DNA from 4 places in the Paenibacillus hamazuiensis genome. Region 1 is predicted to be linked to each of the others. Evidence: riboswitches for the same ligand, from Rfam matches in the RefSeq annotation. Region 1 holds a riboswitch; each other region holds the start of a gene.

Region 1 (4,088 bases):
CAGTTCATTCTCGAACATATTTTAATCGTCCCCGGCAAATAATGTAGAACATACCAGGCTGGGGAGATGACCGCAAGCAAGATGCAGCATAATCTGTTCGTTTTCATTGCCCATTACGGTTACGCAGGCATTTTCGGAGCTTTGATGCTGGGCATTATCGGGGCGCCCGTGCCGGACGAATTTTTGATGACGTTTTCCGGTTATCTGGTCTCCAAGGGCAAGATGCACTTTGTGCCGACGGTGATCGTTTCCGTGCTGGGCAGCTTTGCCGGAATGTCCCTTAGCTACGCAATAGGATATAAATTCGGGTATCCGCTTGTCGAGAAATACGGGCAAAAGGTTCATATCACGAAAGAGAAGCTGGAACGCACGCAGATCTGGTTCGGCCGATTCGGCAAGTTTGCGCTCACCGTCGGCTATTTCGTACCGGGATTGCGCCATCTAACGGCTTACAGCGCCGGGATCAGCAAATGGCCGTACCGAAGCTTCTGCCTGTATGCCGTGCCCGGCGCCATGCTGTGGGCCATCGCTTTCATCGCGCTCGGCACTTATTTGGGCGAGCATTGGCACGCCGTTACCACGGCGATACATCGCTATCTTTTGCTCGGCTTCGCCGTGCTCGCCGCGGCGGCTGCCGCCATATGGTATTTAAAGAAGGCCAGAGGCAAGCGAATGGCGGCCAAATAAGCAGCCGGTCTTAAGGATCAGGCTGTTCCCCGCAAAAATCAACTCTTCCGTTCGGACGGCGCACAAGCGCCGCCTTCGCAAGCCGCTTCTGCCGCATCTTCCGCCGACTCGTTCAGCACCGTCAAGGTGCTGCGTTCGCTCCACGCCTTCTCCAGTGCATTAAGGAACACTTCGCTCGGCTGCGCGCCGGAAACCGCATATTTGCGGTCGATGACGAAAAACGGCACGCCGCGAACGCCCAGACTTGCCGCCTCGCGCTCGTCGCCGCGCACTTCCTGCGCGTATTCTCCGCCGGCAAGCATAGCGGCCGCTCCACTCCGGTCGAGCCCGGCCTCCGCGGCAAGTGCGGCTAACGTATCGTGATCGCCGATATGCTTCGATTCGGTAAAATGCGCGCGGAACAGACGCTCCGCCATTTCACTGCCTTTGCCGTGCCGTGCGGCGAAATGCGTCAAACGATGAGCGTCGAGCGTATTCGTCAAAACTCTCGTATCGGTATGATACGTCAGCCCGACCGAACGCGCCTGCTCGTCGACATTCGCGTTCATCGCCTTGGCCTGCTCGCGGCTCATACCGTATTTGGCAGCGAGCATATCATGTACGTCATGACCGGCATCCCGCGGCGCGTCAGGGTCCAGCTCAAAGCTGCGGAAGACGATATTAACTTCGCTTTTTCCGGAAAATTGCTGCAGCGCCTCCTCAAAACGGCGTTTCCCGATATAGCAGAAAGGGCACACAAAATCGGACCATATTTCAACATTCATAAAGGACACCTCCGTATTTTATCCTTGAGATGTAACCATTATAATTACAACGCTTCGGTTTGTCAAAAAGGATTATCCGTAAAAAAACCCGCTTGCCGTAAGCAGCGGGCATATCCAGCTATTTATTGTTGAAATCGCGGAGCACTGTAGCCGGCATGCGGCTGCGGTCTTTTTGCTCTTTCTTTTTCTTGTCCTTGTTGTCCGGATTGGCCGAAGTGAACCGTGCGGCGTCCATTCCGTCCATAATGTTCATCGGAGTCCCTCCTATCTTTCTCAAGCGCGGCGAACCTCCGTAGATTACCCTAATCTTTCGCTGTCTATGCCGGGCTATGGAGTTCGCTTGCATGAGAGAAGGACTTCGTTCGGCAAATTAATAAATTGATTGACGTAAAATCCGTCAAATTGGCTCCAGCTTTGCTTGCAGAGCTCCTGCTTGGCTTCTTCGACCGACATTCCCTTGCGATAAGGGCGATCCGAGATCATGCTGTCAAATGCATCGAGAATCGAGCACATTCGGGACACCGGAGGGATTTCGTTGCCCTTCAGTCCGTAAGGATATCCTGCTCCGTCCCACCTTTCGTGATGGTATTTAACGATATCCAGAATATACGGGTCCCGCTCCCCTTCGATTAAAAGAAGTCTGGCTCCGATTTCCGGGTGGCGTTTCATGATTTGCCATTCTGAGGGGGTCAGTGGAGAAGGATTGCATAAAATGTCATCCGGTATCATGATTTTTCCGATATCATGGACCGTGCATCCCGCGATAATGCTCTGTTTTTCCATTTCATCCATTCCAGGCACGTAATGGGAGATCATGGTTTTTGCCAATGCCCCCACACGGATGCTGTGCTCATAGGTCAGGGGATCCTTGGCAAGCAACCGAAGCAATAAATCGGCGACTTCCATCTCATTGCTCCTTATCATAAATTAAAAAAATCCCCGAAATAGGGGATTTATTAAATAAATTCTCTTATTTCGGCAACTGGCTGGCATGGCGTTCCCGGAACGCGTTAGCCCCTGTAGCTTTGCGGCCCCATTTTTCAATGAGTGTGCCTTTTCGTTATGAAATTGTGAAGGGAATGGGAAAATATGACTAATAGAATTATATACTCATTCCCATGATTTGTCACCCACCGATCGACAGAAAAATACAAAAAGTTCGATTATCCGTCCGTTTTCGCGGACAAACGGCAGATGGGCATGATTTAACGGTCCGCCGGAAGATTTGCCTCAAAGACGATCGGCAGCTGAAAGATGATGCTGAGCATTAACGTGCAAATGAAAAATATGATGATGGCCATAAGCGGTTTCGTTTGGTGAAGCCGGATATATGGAAACATGATCAAATTAAGCACAAAGGACCATTCCATGTTCCAACCGTGATGATAATCGAAAATATCCACCCAGGAAGCGATCAGTTCGTGCGAGCTGTAAATGCAGGCCCAAAACAGGTTATACATTGCCTGCTTGAACAAGGAGCCTTCGGGATAATGGGATAAAAAGAGCATGACGACAAACGGGAAGCTGGAAAAAGCAATCATGATGTCCCAAATATTGTGGCTAAAATGGAGAAACGGCGATTCGAAGGTCCATAAATGACGGCTTTCCGTAAGTACGTTGTATAGAAAATCGCCGACGATCACTATGTAAATGCTTGCCCTGAACTCGACAAAGCGGCTCCAGTCCGCCCATTTCCATGATGTAAAAATCCACCCGCTCAGCCCGAGCAAAAAAATGAATTCCACAATCAACAACCTCTCTGCCTTTGCAGTTTGCATGGCCATTGAAATGTAATGTTCGTCCGCTTTAAAATTATTATCCCTAATAGGACGAATATTTAGTATCCGAATCGCAAACATTTAGAATGGATCATCGAACGGAAGGGTTGCTGTCCTGTGGGATTTATTTTATTTTTCGGATTTCTGATTTCGATCGCAGGCTTGTATTTCACGAGCGAAAAAAATCTTTCCGCTATGGAGCATATGGGCATATTTTTGTTATTTATGTATGCCTATACGACGGTGTTCGATCTTTTCACGAATTGGGGGCTGCTCGCCCATTCGCAGCAGGCCGCAACCTTTCTGATTTATACGGCGGGGGAATTTGTTTTTACGATTTGCATTTTGGCCTTGGCGGACCGCTGGCATACGTTTTCGACGGCAGGGAAAAAAGCTGCGGCATTCGTCATCTGTATCGGCGTTTTGACGAGTTTTGAGGCGGTTTGCGCCTTTTACGGGTTTTTTCGTTATGATCAGTGGAAGCTGTGGACGTCTTTGATTCGTTGGCCGGTATGGATCGTTTTGGCGCTGGGCATGCGGAAGATGTTTCGGACGCTGGTGAAAAAAGGAGAAGCGCGAACATGAACATTCCTCCTTTGCCCCAGAGCTTCGACGCAAACGAATGGTTTGTGCTTGTCATATCGATTTCGGCATATTCATTGATGTGGCTGCTGCCCAGACGGTTTCCGCCTGCGGTCAGCGTTTTTGTGTTTCTGTTCGGGTTATTTTTAGCGAGATGGGCCGATCATATTTTCGGCACAAACGGAGCGTTCGACTTCTACGATACCCACGATTCCCCGAAAATGGAGCTGGCCGATTTATGTACATATCCTATGTATGCCGCCTTCGGGTATTTATT
Region 2 (4,088 bases), 3.6 Mb from region 1:
CCTGCTTGGCCTCTTCGGACGAGCTTAACGCAGCGTCGGACACGCTTGCCGCAGACCCGGCGATCCGCGTAATCCCGACAGACATCTCCTCCATCGCGGCCACATTTTGCTGAGCTGCCTGCGCTTGCTTCTCCGAGCCGCCGACCACATTATCGAGGGAGATGCCGATTTGCTTGGAAGACTCGACGTTTTGCGCCGAAATCGCCGTTAACTCCTCGGAGGAAGCGGCGAGATGCTCCGACGTTTGGTTGACCTGCCTGATCATCGCGCTGATGGAATCGAACATCACGTTCACGCTTTCCGATATTTGTCCGATCTCATCCCGCGTTCTTACGCCAAGCCGGGATGTCAAGTCACCCTCGGCGGCTTGACGGAGCGCGCCAGAAATAACAAGCAGCGGCTTGGAAACCTGCCGGCCCGCGATCAAAGAAACGAGCACGACCAAAATGCAGGCGACCACCAAAATGACAACGCAAATTTTCAAAAATTGGTCCCTGGCGGCATACACTTCCTGACTGTCCTGAGTCACCATCACTTTCCAACCGGTAGTAGGAACGGTGCTGTAGGCCGCCAATTTGTGCTTGCCTTCGGAGTTTACAAAATCGACCGTGCCGACGTCGTTTTGAAAAACCGTATCTTTAAACTGCTGAACTTGCTCGGGACTGAAGAAATCGTCCATTTTTTTGCCGTAATGGTCTTCTTTGGGATGGGAGATGAACGTTCCGGATTCCGACCACAAATACCCGAGTCCGGTATTGCCTATCTTGATCTGGTTGGTCAAGTTGCCCAGTATGGTGGGATTCAAGACGCAGTTGATCGTGCCCAGAAAATTATCGCCGTCCAGCAATGGAACGGACACGACAATGATGTATTTTCCCGTCTTCTGATTGATGAGCATATCGCTGATGGCCGGCTTCTTTGTAGACTTGGCTTTGATGTAATATTCTCTTTCCGCCACATTCGACGTTTGCCCCGACCAGTTCGTGCTGTTGGCGTCTTTATCGACATAAGCGTAATACTCGACCTCCTGGTCCACTTCGCCGATTTGTTTGAGCACGGATAAAATGTGATTTTTGTCCCCCGCTTTAAATTCCGGATGAGCCTTCATAATATTTTGAACGACGTTGATTTTATTCTGAATCCAATAGTCCACGTATCTGGATGTATCCTGCGCCACTTTGATCTCCTTGTCGTTGGCCTCCAGCGTCGTGGCCGAATTGGAAAGCTTCGTCAAAATCAGCGTGGTGATCAGCAGAGGCACAAGGGACAGCAATAAACAGCCGACGACCAGCTTGGCTTTAATGGAATTTTTCAAGCCCCACATCGTTCCCCACTTCAGTTTTTCTCTCATCTCTCTAATCCTCCTATCAAAGTGTGCATGACTATCTATCAGTGAAAACTATTTTCAAAAAAGAACAAAAAAATCCACCCTGACAAAGGATGGATTTCCCTATTCCCTTGTTCGGTAACCCGGCTGCCGTAGAAATAAATTTCCTTAGGCCCGTGGCTTTGCGTCCTCACCTTTCGGGGAGTTTGCCGTTATCGCAAGATAGATAATATGCAGTTTCTTTTTCTTAAACTATATTACGACAAAGCCGTCGAATTTACAACAATATTCAACAAAGTTAAATATTAACTTTCTGAAAACAAGGTCTTTTTTACCAGATACGAAAAAAATACTACGACATTTTTCATAGAAGTTCAATGCAAATTTTTCCCAATTGCTATATTACAGGAAGAAATCGCTCTCCGGACACATCTGCGCAAGCGCGATTCATATACGCAAAAAATACCCGCACTTCCGTTTGGCGAAAGATGCGGGTATTCGTTATGATTGGAACTCAAATGTGAATATGTCGTGCTTTCGCGCGGACGCCTATATCCCGGAGCTGTCCACCAGCTCCAGCTCCTCCACCCGCTCGAACTCGCCGAGCACCTTGTGGCGGAATTCCTGAAACGATACGCTGGCTCTTTTACGCGGATACGGCAGGTCGATCGGGATGATCGTGCGGATTGAGCCCGGTCGCGATTTCATGACGACAACCCGGTTCGCGAGAAACACCGCTTCGTCGATATCGTGCGTGACGAGAATCATCGTCGTTCCGTTTTCCCGCCATATATCGAGCAGAGCTTCCTGCATGTGGGCCCTGGTGAACGCATCCAATGCTCCGAACGGCTCGTCGAGCAGCAGCACCTTGGGCCTGCGCAGCAGCGCCCTGGCGATCGCCACGCGCTGCGCCATGCCTCCCGACAGCTCGCGCGGGTACGCTTTTTCGAAGCCCTGCAGCTTGACAAGCTCAATCAGCTCGTTTACGCGGCTGCGTACCCCGGGATCGCTCAGCGGCAAATCGGCGGCGATGTTTTTCTCCACCGTCAGCCATGGGAACAGCCGGTGCTCCTGAAAAATAAACCCTTTATCGATGCCGGGAGCCTTCACCGGACTGCCGCCGAGCTCGACCAGCCCGTCGTGTTTCGTATCCAGCCCGGCGATGATTTTCAGCAAGGTGCTTTTGCCGCAGCCGCTCGGCCCGATGATCGTAATGAATTCCCCCTGCTTCACATGAAGCTGAATCTGATCCAGCACCCGGATCGCCCCTTGCGGGCCGGCGAACGACTTGTTCAAACGTTCGATTTTGAGCTGCGCTTCCTTACTCATCCGAATCCCCTCCTTATTTTTGCGTACCTAACTCCTTCAGCGCCTGCTCGACATACTTGTTTTCAATAACCTTGGACGTATCGAGCTTTTTGTTGATCGCTCCGACGGAGTACAGGAAATCGGCCTGTTCCTGATGTGCTTTGGCATACTCGGGCGTTGCCGGCGAGAGGATCGGGCTGGAGTTTTTCAGCACCTGGTCGACGATCGCGCGGTCCAGCTTCTGCGACTTGGACAGCTCCTCGGCCACCTCGTCGAAATGTCCCGTATAATATTTGCGCGCCTCCTCGTAAGCTTTCAGGAACACGACGGCAAGATCGGGATGATCCTGCAAAAACTTCGTTCTGGCGATCAGGAAGCTTGGCGCGTTGATGTTCAGATCTTGCCCCGATACCAATATTTTCGCTCCGGTTTGAAACACCGCCGTCGTGGCGTAAGGCTCCCATATCGACCAGGCGTCGACGGCTCCGGAATCCAGTGCCGGTCTCGCTTCGTCCGGCTGCAGCTGGATTTCCTTCACATCGCTGCCCTTCAGGCCGGCACGGTCGATCGCCATGTATAAGAAGTTGTAGGCGCTGCTGCCTTTGGCGACGGCGATTTTTTTGCCTTTTAAATCTTTCAGCTCCTTGATCGGGCTGTTTTTCGGAATGACGATAAAATTGCCGGTTTTCCCGTCCGAAGTGACCGCGATCGCTTTAAAATCGACGCCGCCCGTCTGTGCGGAAACGACCGGCGTTCCGCCGACGGCGCCGAAATCGATCCGGCCCGCGGCGATCGCCTCAAAATGCGGAGGTCCGCTGGCAAATTCGGTCCATTTGACTTCCGCGCCTGCTTTGGCGAACGCCTTCTCGAAATAGCCCTTTTCCCGGGCATACGGGAAAATGCCCGTCTTGCCTTGTACGCCGATGTTGACGACGACCTTCTCCTTGGCCGCTCCGGATGCCGGCTGCGCTCCTCCGGAAGCTGCGGCGTTCGAAGAGCCGGCGTTTTGCGCGGTGCCGCAGCCCGCCAGCGCTGCCATCCATACAGCCAGAACGATGCCGAAAAATTTCTTTTTGCTGCCGATAAGGACTTTTGCCATATGCTCATCCCCCGCTTGATTGGTAAGTGAAAATGAATTATCCGCTGCCCTTTGGCGGTCCAATAGGGAAAATCGGCGTTTACCATGCCGGACAAAAAAAGGAGACGTCCCTCCCCGCTGCAAAGCGGGCGAACGTCTCCGGTGGTCCGGTAGAATACACTTTAATTCCGATTGGATTTATATGATTTAAAGATTAGCATGAAGGCGAATGTCCTGTCAATTGAAATTTTCCGCTGCGCTAAGTCCAGCCGAGCGCTTTTTTTCCGGCCTCCAGCGCGGCCACGATGCGATCGACGTCGTATACGTTGCCCCGCCACGTACCGCCGCTGACCGCCTGCAGAGCGGCCCACAGCC
Region 3 (4,088 bases), 850 kb from region 1:
GGTTTAAAAAACGCAGATGGCTTATCGCAGCGCTGGCTGCAATGACGTTAGCCGGCGCGCAAATCGCCGGTGCGGAGGAAGGCGGCATGAAGGCGGTAGGCGTCAAATTCGGCTTATGGTCGAACGGGAAGGAAGTTAAAACGGACAAGGACCCGGTCATCATCGACGGCAGCACCTATGTGCCGCTTCGCACTCTCGGCGAAGCGCTCGGCAAGCAGGTCGAATGGAACGAGTGGACGCAGTCCATCCGGCTTAAGGATGTTCCTAAAGTAGCAGCCGTTCACGAGTGGAAAAACCCGTCCGAGCTCGCGGCCGGCATTAAAGACGGAGGATTTTCGGGCATGGTTCATCTGCCGAATGATCCTGCCGACGTATTTTACGTTGTGGAGGACCGCGGACCTAACGGAGAATTCGGTAAGGACAAGCTCCGCACCTTCCCTGCGGAAAACTTCGTGCCGCGCCTTCAAAAAATCAAAGCGTCGAACGGAACGATCGAGGTGCTGGAGACGATCCAGCTGCATCTGCCTGCCGGCAAAACGGACAAGGTCACGCAAAATGCCAATCTGACCGGCCTGCCGAACCTGGAAGGACCGGACGAGGTTCCGTACGACATCACCGGCTCCAAGCAGCTTGCTTACGATCCGGACGGGCTCGATCTGGAAGGCATTGCATATAGTCCTGCCGACGACACGTTCTGGCTGTCCGACGAATACCGCCCTTCGATTTTGCAGGTAAAACGTGACGGTACGATCGTCGGCCGCTACGTGCCGCAGGGGATGAAGGACGCTTTGGTCAAAGCCGGCGCACAGACGGAAATTTTCGATACATTGCCCGCCGTCTATGCCAAGCGGATATCGAACCGCGGCTTCGAAGGCGTCACCATCACTCCGGACGGCAAATATTTGTACACGTCGATCCAAAGCCCGCTCGCCAATCCGGACAAGAAAACCGGGGAAGCATCGCGTAACCTACGCATCTTGAAAATCGATCTGGCGACCAAAAAACCGGTCGGCGAATACTTATACATCGCGGAAAATGCCGGAATGTTCGCCAAAGTCGCGCAGAAGGATGTCGTCATCAGCGATCTGGCCGCTGTATCTGCCGACGTGCTGCTTGTCGACGAGCGCGACAAAAATTCCGGAGCGGATGTCCAGCTCAAGCGCATTTATAAAGCCGATTTCTCCAAGGCGACGAACCTGCTCGGCACGGAAACGAGTGAAAAGGATTTCGAAAAGCTTTCCGCCGATCAGCTCAAAGAGCAGGGGATCGTGCCGGTAGCGAAAGAGCTGGTTGTCGATATCGCGAAGCTCGGTTATCCTTACGAGAAAATCGAAGGGCTTGCGGTAATCGATAAAAATACGATCGCATTTGTTAACGATAACGATTACGGTGTGAACGGTTACGACGACAATGGCAAACTTCAAGTGAAAAATGTACCGACGCAAATGTACGTCATTCAGGTGAACGAAGATCTGTATGAATAAAGTTGCGGCATGCATATGGTAGGGTCTCAAGGAGAATCCGGCTCACGGGTTCTCCTTTTTACCTGTCCAGATGATTAAATTGGGTCTTTCGGCTCTGTTGATTTTTTATAAAATAGGTAATTGGAAATATCCCAATTTCCTGCCTCATCCCTTATTCTAATTATGGAGAAAAGTTTACAAAGTACGACAACATTCGCGTCATCCCGATAACGGCAGAACTGATGAAAATCAGCGTCGCAAAGCTACAGGGGCTAAAGTGCATCTGCGCAAAGCCAGCCAGCTACCGAAGGATGAGGGCTGCATGACCCTCTCCGGTTTATTTGGTTGATGCATGATATTTTTGAGGGAGATGAGGACATGCAGTTCGAACAAACGGTATATACCAAGGTGGGTTCTGACGAAATAGGAATCGTTCCTTCCGACGAGGGCCCGCAGCTCACGATCAATTGTGAAGTATATCCGCTGCGCGAGAGGTGCTGGGACCTTGAAATGGTGATCGGTAAAAGTCATTTCATATGCACTATCTATTGGAAGGGCGAGGTGAAGCTGTCGGTACGTTTGGACCGGGGGCACGATTTTTTTCTGAAGTTGTTCGGCTATTTGCAGGAAAGACTGGCCCAGCCTCATCTGGTTTAATTTGAAGAAATAAAGTAATCCCCCGGTAAGGCACTTATCTGGGCGAATGCACATACAATGTGCTATACGTTCAGAAAGCCTAATCTGGGAGGAAAAATCGTGGACCAAACCGCTTATTTGGAATCCGCATTGTTTGAACACCGTTTTTGGCTGCAAGTGCTCGGCGACCATGCCCGTTTCATTCTGAACGCCCTGCCGGTCAAAGAGCAGGCGGAGGCGGCCCGGGCCGCCGGCTTTATCGAAGCGTTCGACAGGCTGCTTGAAGCGGCGCGGGGTTCGGCGCCGGACATAGCCAGGCTAAACAGGGCGGCCTATGAGAAGGCTGGAGAAATTCGCGCCTTCAAGCTCCATTTGCTGCGCCGCCATTTGACGGAGCAATTTGATTTTAACTTGCCGCCTACGTTTGTCAACCATATGGTCAACGAGGTAGAGGAGTATTTGCGCGTTCTCGGTGCTCTTGTTGCCGGAGAACTACCGCCCTTATATCATGAAACCCACCACCATATCGTATGGCTGGTCGACGCAGTCGGTCATGCGGCTTCGATTGCCGGCAGCCTCGATTTTACGGAGAAGCGGCTTATTGAGATGAGCCAAACATTCGAGAAGCATTTCCAGGACTTTTATTTCAAAGCGGTGGAGCTTGCCGGATATTTGCGGGCGCAGATTGGCAAGTTTCCCGCCTTATCCCGGTTCAATAAGGAAGTGGAGCTGGAGATGGTGTTGTTCATGCAATTCCTTGGCGAGCTGGAGGAAATGGATTTGAAGCTCGAACTGCTCGGCACTTTATCGCCGCTCATGGCCGACCATATGTACCGCGAAGAATGTTATTACTTGACGAAGCTGTCTCTGGTATCGGAGATCAAGGCTCCTGCATGCGACCCAGGCAAGCCGAGAGTGGAGTAGTCCGTTTTTCGTATCGCACCGTCCCGGACAATACAGGTCCGGGACTGTTTTTTTTAAAATAGTGAAGCCTAAAATTTAGTAAAATTTTATTGTCGCATGAACCGGCATGCCTTTATAATTAAGAAGTATGAAATTACATAGTACCGCGGAACTAAGAGGGGGAGCCAACATGCGATTGATTACACGTTCGGATTTCGACGGCCTTGTATGCGCCATGCTGTTCAAGAAACTGGGTATGATCGACGAGATGAAATTCGTCCATCCGAAAGATGTGCAGGATGGATTGATTGAGGTTACGGAAAACGATATTTTGGCGAATGTGCCTTACGTACCGGGCTGTGGCCTCTGGTTCGATCATCATTCGAGCGAGATCGAGCGAACCGCCGAACAGGCTGGCGTGAAAGGCGAGGTGCGCGTCGCTCCGAGCGCTGCCCGCGTCGTCTATGATTACTACGGGGGAAAGGAAAAGTTCGGCGATATCGACAGCATCATGGAAGGCGTCGATAAAGCGGATTCCGCACAGTTTTCCAGAGAGGACATTTTGAATCCGAAGGGTTGGGACCTTCTTTCCTTTATAATGGACGCCCGCACCGGCTTGGGGCGTTACCGCGATTACCGGATCAGCAATTATCAGCTGATGGAGGAACTCGTCGATCATTGCGCGACGATGTCGATCGAAGAGATCATGCAGCTGCCTGACGTTCAGGAGCGCGTGAAGCGTTATTTCGAGCTGGACAAGGAATACCGCGAAATGCTTGCCAAATATACGCGGGTGGACGGCAATGTGATCATTACCGATCTGCGCGATGTGGACCCGATTTATCCGGGCAACCGCTTCATGGTTTACGCTTTGTACCCGGAACAAAACATTTCCATTTGGATCGTCGACGGCCGGAACAAACAAAACTGCGTGTTCGCTTGCGGGCACAGCATCGTCAACCGGACATCGAAGACCGACGTGGGCGCTTTGATGCTGACTAACGGCGGGGGCGGCCATAAGGCGGCCGGCACCTGCCAGGTGCCGTACGAGCAAGCGGCCGAAGTGCTGCAAAAGCTGGTCGATAC
Region 4 (4,088 bases), 2.5 Mb from region 1:
GCTTATATTGCACCTGGTCGTGCCATATGCGCACCGTATCGGTCCGCATCAGCTGGGCGATTTCTTCGCAAATGCGCGGGTTGCAGGCGTGTTGGAAGAAGGCGTCGCTGGCCATCCATATGTTCACGATCTGTACGACGGTTTCGCGGCTTGTGATGGACATTCCGTAATCGGCGCCGCCATCCAGCAAATTGCGGTTAAGCACCGGCTGTTTTACGGATTTGCCGGCAATCACCAAATCCAGATCCTCACGCAGACGCTCCACCTCTTCGTCGCTGAGAACGACATCGCCTTTAAGAAAACCGTTCTCGTCAAATTCTTTTATTTGCTCGTCGGTCAACATGGCAATCATCCTTTCCGAAGGTTAGGTTTCGGTAAGACTTACAATTTGAGAATAGCAGGAAATCCGGTTCATTGTCGTTAGAGCTTTCGCAACATAAGTTGCACTTTTCACACAAGTTGTCTGCTGCAACGCTTTTTGCATAAATTGTCTGCTATAATATGGAAGGATGTGAACAAAGGAGCTGAGAACATGCAGAGTCATGTCCATGTCGGGCCGCTTTCCGCGCTCAGGCCCACCGTCAATTTTGCCAACCGCATGAGCACTTCGCCGAGGCAGGAGTGGGGACCGCGCATCATACCCGACTGCCAGCTGCTGTACGTCATCTCCGGACAGGCGGAGCTTGCGCTCGGCCCCGAGCGGTTTCTTCTAACCGCCGGAGACTGCGTTTTTTACGGCTCAGGCAGTCCGCACCGGCTGATGTCGTCGGAGTCCGATCCGTTCATGTTCGCAAGCATCCACTTTAACTGGGACAGGGAGTCGCCGGAGCCGGTACACCCTGTTCCGGGAATCGTCAATTGCCGGTTCGAAGACTTGTCCACGCCCGCAGCCGCTTATTTTGTTCAAGTAAACGAATACGGGGATATCGCCATCCCTCACCGGTTTGCGATCCCGAATCTGGAAGGGCTGTTCATGCAGGTGGTGCGCGAATACCGGTTGGAGGAGATCGGATACGCGTCCACGCTGCGGGCGCTGTTGACCCAACTGCTCGTCGTGATCGTTCGCCATCAGATCAGCGGGCTGCAGACTTCGGCCGACAGGAGAAAAATTGCTCCGGCCCTGGAGGCGATACGGAAGCATCCGTACATCAGCTGGAAAACGGAAGAGCTGGCCGGCATGTGCGGCTATCATCCGACTTATTTCGCTGCGCTGTTTCGGGAAACGGTCGGACATTCGCCCAAGCATTACCTCGTTCTCGAGCGCATACGGAAGGCGAAGCAGCTGCTGCTTGAAGCGGAAACGGTCGAAGAGGTGGCCGAGAAACTGGGCTATACGAGCATTCATTATTTCAGCCGCAACTTCAAATCGGTGACCGGACTTACCCCGTCAGAATTCAGACAGCAAAGCGTCGAGCTGTAACCATAAAAATTTGGAGGTCAGATGCAAATGAAAATCGGTCAAGGCGAGTTTCAGTATGAAGTCGTAAACGGCTGGGCACGGCTGCCGGAACATGCGTCATTCGGCTATACCCACGGAATAGTTGTCGATTCCGAGGACAACGTGTACCTATTTCACACAGGGGCTCCGTCTTTGATGAAATTTGACCGCGAAGGTCGTTATTTGTCCGGCTGGGGAGAGTTTCCGGGAGCCCACGGATGTCTCCTGCACGAGGAGGCGGACGAAGCTTATTTATATTTGACCGATACAAAGCTGGGGATTGTGGTCAAAACGACGCTGGACGGCAAAGAAGTGCTGCGGATCGGTACGCCGGAAATGGAAGGAGTGTATGATACGGAGCGCAGATTCGTTCCGACCGACGTCGCCGTGGCGCCGAACGGCGATATTTACGTGGCCGACGGATACGGACAATCGTGGGTTCACCGATACGACCGACGGGGCGAACGCATCCAATCGTGGGGCGGCAAAGGATCGGAGCCGGGCCAAATGTCGTGTCCGCACGGCGTATCCGTATGTCTCCGGGGGAAAGAACCCGAGCTTTATGTCGCGGACCGCGGCAATAACCGGATTCAGGTTTTTACCTTGGACGGCGTACACAAAAGGTTTGTCACGGACGATTTAGATATGCCGTGCAGCTTTTACTTCCGCGGCGGGGAAACGTATATTCCGGATCTTCACAGCAGAGTCACGATTTTGGACGGCGGCGACAGGCTGATCGCCCACTTGGGCGAAGATCCGGAAGCTTTCCGCCAGACGGGCTGGCCGAATTTGCAGAAATCGTATTTCCGGCCGGATAAGTTCAGCTCGCCCCACGGGATTTGTGTAGATTCCAAAGGCGATGTGTATGTGTCCGAATGGATTTCGGACGGGAGGGTGACGAAGTTGAAACGAATGTAAATAAAATATTTTCGAAAATTCAGAAAAATGATAGCGCTTACTAGTAAAAATATGTTATTATTTTTGTAGAATTATATTATCGCTTAAATCGTCGAAAGGGCAAAGCCATTGAAAAATGGCGGCGCAAAGCTACAGGGGCTAACGTTAAGGGACCCCCATAAGACATTATCTCCAGCAGCAAAGTTGATCTTCGCTTTTTGGGGGTTCAAGCTAACAATGCCAGCCAGCTGCCGAATCGAGCATCCTCCGCCGATTTATGCGAATCATGCAAAGGAGGCAGTGTTATGTTGTCCGAATCGCTCCGAATGTATTTGCTGATGGCGGAAATCAAAGCTTTAAAACAATGCATAATCGACCGATACGAGCAGTGCGGAAACTTTCGTGACCCTGTCCTGCTTAAGCTCAGCCAAATTTTGGACAAAAGGCTGAACCGGCTCAGCCGGTCGCAGCTCAAGCAGCGATTGCAGGCGCACGCTGTCTTGGAGCATCGGTAAAGCTAAAAGGTACGCATAGCGGAACATTGTCTGGAATAGAAGTCTGAGAAATCAGGCTTCTTTCTTTTTTGTCCGGCAACTGCGGTTTAAAGTAAAAAAAACACACCGCATTGTAAAAACGCGATTCTTTCGGCCTTAATTGAGAGCGGTTACAATGTAGCTATGACAAACAGGAGGTGAAGAACGTTGAATCCTGCGACTTGGGGGAATAAAGCGGGAAATGCTGCACAGACCGCAAAACCGGCAACGGCGTCCCGCTCCATGGGCAGCTTTCGAAGACGGAAAGCGTTTTGGTGTTATTTGTTTATTTTGCCGCAGCTTTTGATGTTTCTTGTATTCACGCTTTATCCGATCGCGATGAGCTACGTTTACAGCTTTTACCGCTGGAACGGATACGGGCCGCTTGAGGAATTTGTCGGGTTTGGCAATTTTGTGGAGACGGTGTACGACCCGGTTTTTTGGAACGCGTTCAAAAACAACTTTGTTTTTATGGTCTCGTTAGTTTGCGTGCAGGTGCCGCTCGCGCTTATCCTCGCGATCGTTCTCAATTCCTCATGGCTTAAAGGTTCCGCCGCTTACCGGGCGATCTTTTTTCTGCCGGTCGTGACGACTACGGCGGTGGTGGGGCTGGTGATGCGGTTTATTTTCGGCGCCTACAAGGGGCTTGTCAACGAGGTGCTGATCAAGCTGGGCTTGCTCGACAAGCCGGTCGACTGGATCGGCTCCATCGATACGGCGCTGCTGATCGTTATCGTGGTAGGAATATGGAAAAGCTTCGGGATGAAAATGATCTATTGGCTGGCCGGGCTGCAGTCGCTGCCGAAGGAAATTTATGAGGCGGCCCGCGTGGACGGAGCAAACAGCCTGCATCAGTTCCGCTACATTACGGTGCCGCTGCTTCTTCCGGTGGGAAGCGTCATCGTGCTTCTATCGGCCGTTAACGCGCTGCACGTCTTCGATCTGGTCAAGGCGATGACCGAGGGCGGACCGGCCTTTGCTACGGATATGGTCGATCTGTACATTTACCGCTACGCCTTCTCGAGCGCCGGGGAAGCGAGAGTCGGGTTTGCTTCGGCGGCGGGCATTTTTTACGGCATTGCGGTGCTGTTCATCTCGCTGCTACTCGGCGCATTGGTCAAAATGACCGGTGGCAAGTCATCGCAAGGACATTGACATAGGGGGAGAAGCTCATGCATCTGCAGGGAATATATCGCGGGCTGCCGAAGGCGCTAACGCAC

Evidence for each region. A riboswitch is a leader RNA that binds a small molecule or an ion and turns the genes downstream of it on or off. The one in region 1 is predicted to bind cyclic di-GMP.
Region 2: it holds a riboswitch for cyclic di-GMP, as region 1 does, so the genes downstream of both, MYS68_RS17440 (methyl-accepting chemotaxis protein) here and MYS68_RS01760 (HD-GYP domain-containing protein) in region 1, are expected to answer to the same signal.
Region 3: it holds a riboswitch for cyclic di-GMP, as region 1 does, so the genes downstream of both, MYS68_RS05340 (hypothetical protein) here and MYS68_RS01760 (HD-GYP domain-containing protein) in region 1, are expected to answer to the same signal.
Region 4: it holds a riboswitch for cyclic di-GMP, as region 1 does, so the genes downstream of both, MYS68_RS12790 (Spo0E family sporulation regulatory protein-aspartic acid phosphatase) here and MYS68_RS01760 (HD-GYP domain-containing protein) in region 1, are expected to answer to the same signal.

Annotation. Positions count from the first base shown of each region.
Region 1 is NZ_JALRMO010000001.1:424,878-428,965, forward strand. It holds gene MYS68_RS01745 (hypothetical protein) at 1-42, shown strand, start outside; gene MYS68_RS01750 (DedA family protein) at 67-687, shown strand; gene MYS68_RS01755 (DsbA family oxidoreductase) at 726-1,451, opposite strand; gene MYS68_RS38445 (hypothetical protein) at 1,570-1,704, opposite strand; gene MYS68_RS01760 (HD-GYP domain-containing protein) at 1,779-2,357, opposite strand; cyclic di-GMP riboswitch class I at 2,426-2,515, opposite strand; gene MYS68_RS01765 (CBO0543 family protein) at 2,657-3,196, opposite strand; gene MYS68_RS01770 (hypothetical protein) at 3,347-3,814, shown strand; gene MYS68_RS01775 (hypothetical protein) at 3,811-4,088, shown strand, end outside.
Region 2 is NZ_JALRMO010000001.1:3,982,857-3,986,944, forward strand. It holds gene MYS68_RS17440 (methyl-accepting chemotaxis protein) at 1-1,351, opposite strand, end outside; cyclic di-GMP riboswitch class I at 1,462-1,548, opposite strand; gene MYS68_RS17445 (ABC transporter ATP-binding protein) at 1,877-2,656, opposite strand; gene MYS68_RS17450 (aliphatic sulfonate ABC transporter substrate-binding protein) at 2,670-3,734, opposite strand; gene MYS68_RS17455 (YjhG/YagF family D-xylonate dehydratase) at 3,973-4,088, opposite strand, start outside.
Region 3 is NZ_JALRMO010000001.1:1,275,602-1,279,689, forward strand. It holds gene MYS68_RS05335 (esterase-like activity of phytase family protein) at 1-1,484, shown strand, start outside; cyclic di-GMP riboswitch class I at 1,686-1,772, shown strand; gene MYS68_RS05340 (hypothetical protein) at 1,842-2,120, shown strand; gene MYS68_RS05345 (DUF2935 domain-containing protein) at 2,220-3,023, shown strand; gene MYS68_RS05350 (DHH family phosphoesterase) at 3,193-4,088, shown strand, end outside.
Region 4 is NZ_JALRMO010000001.1:2,920,864-2,924,951, reverse strand. It holds gene MYS68_RS12805 (phytanoyl-CoA dioxygenase family protein) at 1-343, opposite strand, end outside; gene MYS68_RS12800 (helix-turn-helix transcriptional regulator) at 533-1,420, shown strand; gene MYS68_RS12795 (NHL repeat-containing protein) at 1,448-2,356, shown strand; cyclic di-GMP riboswitch class I at 2,445-2,502, shown strand; gene MYS68_RS12790 (Spo0E family sporulation regulatory protein-aspartic acid phosphatase) at 2,641-2,850, shown strand; gene MYS68_RS12785 (carbohydrate ABC transporter permease) at 3,037-4,023, shown strand; gene MYS68_RS12780 (carbohydrate ABC transporter permease) at 4,041-4,088, shown strand, end outside.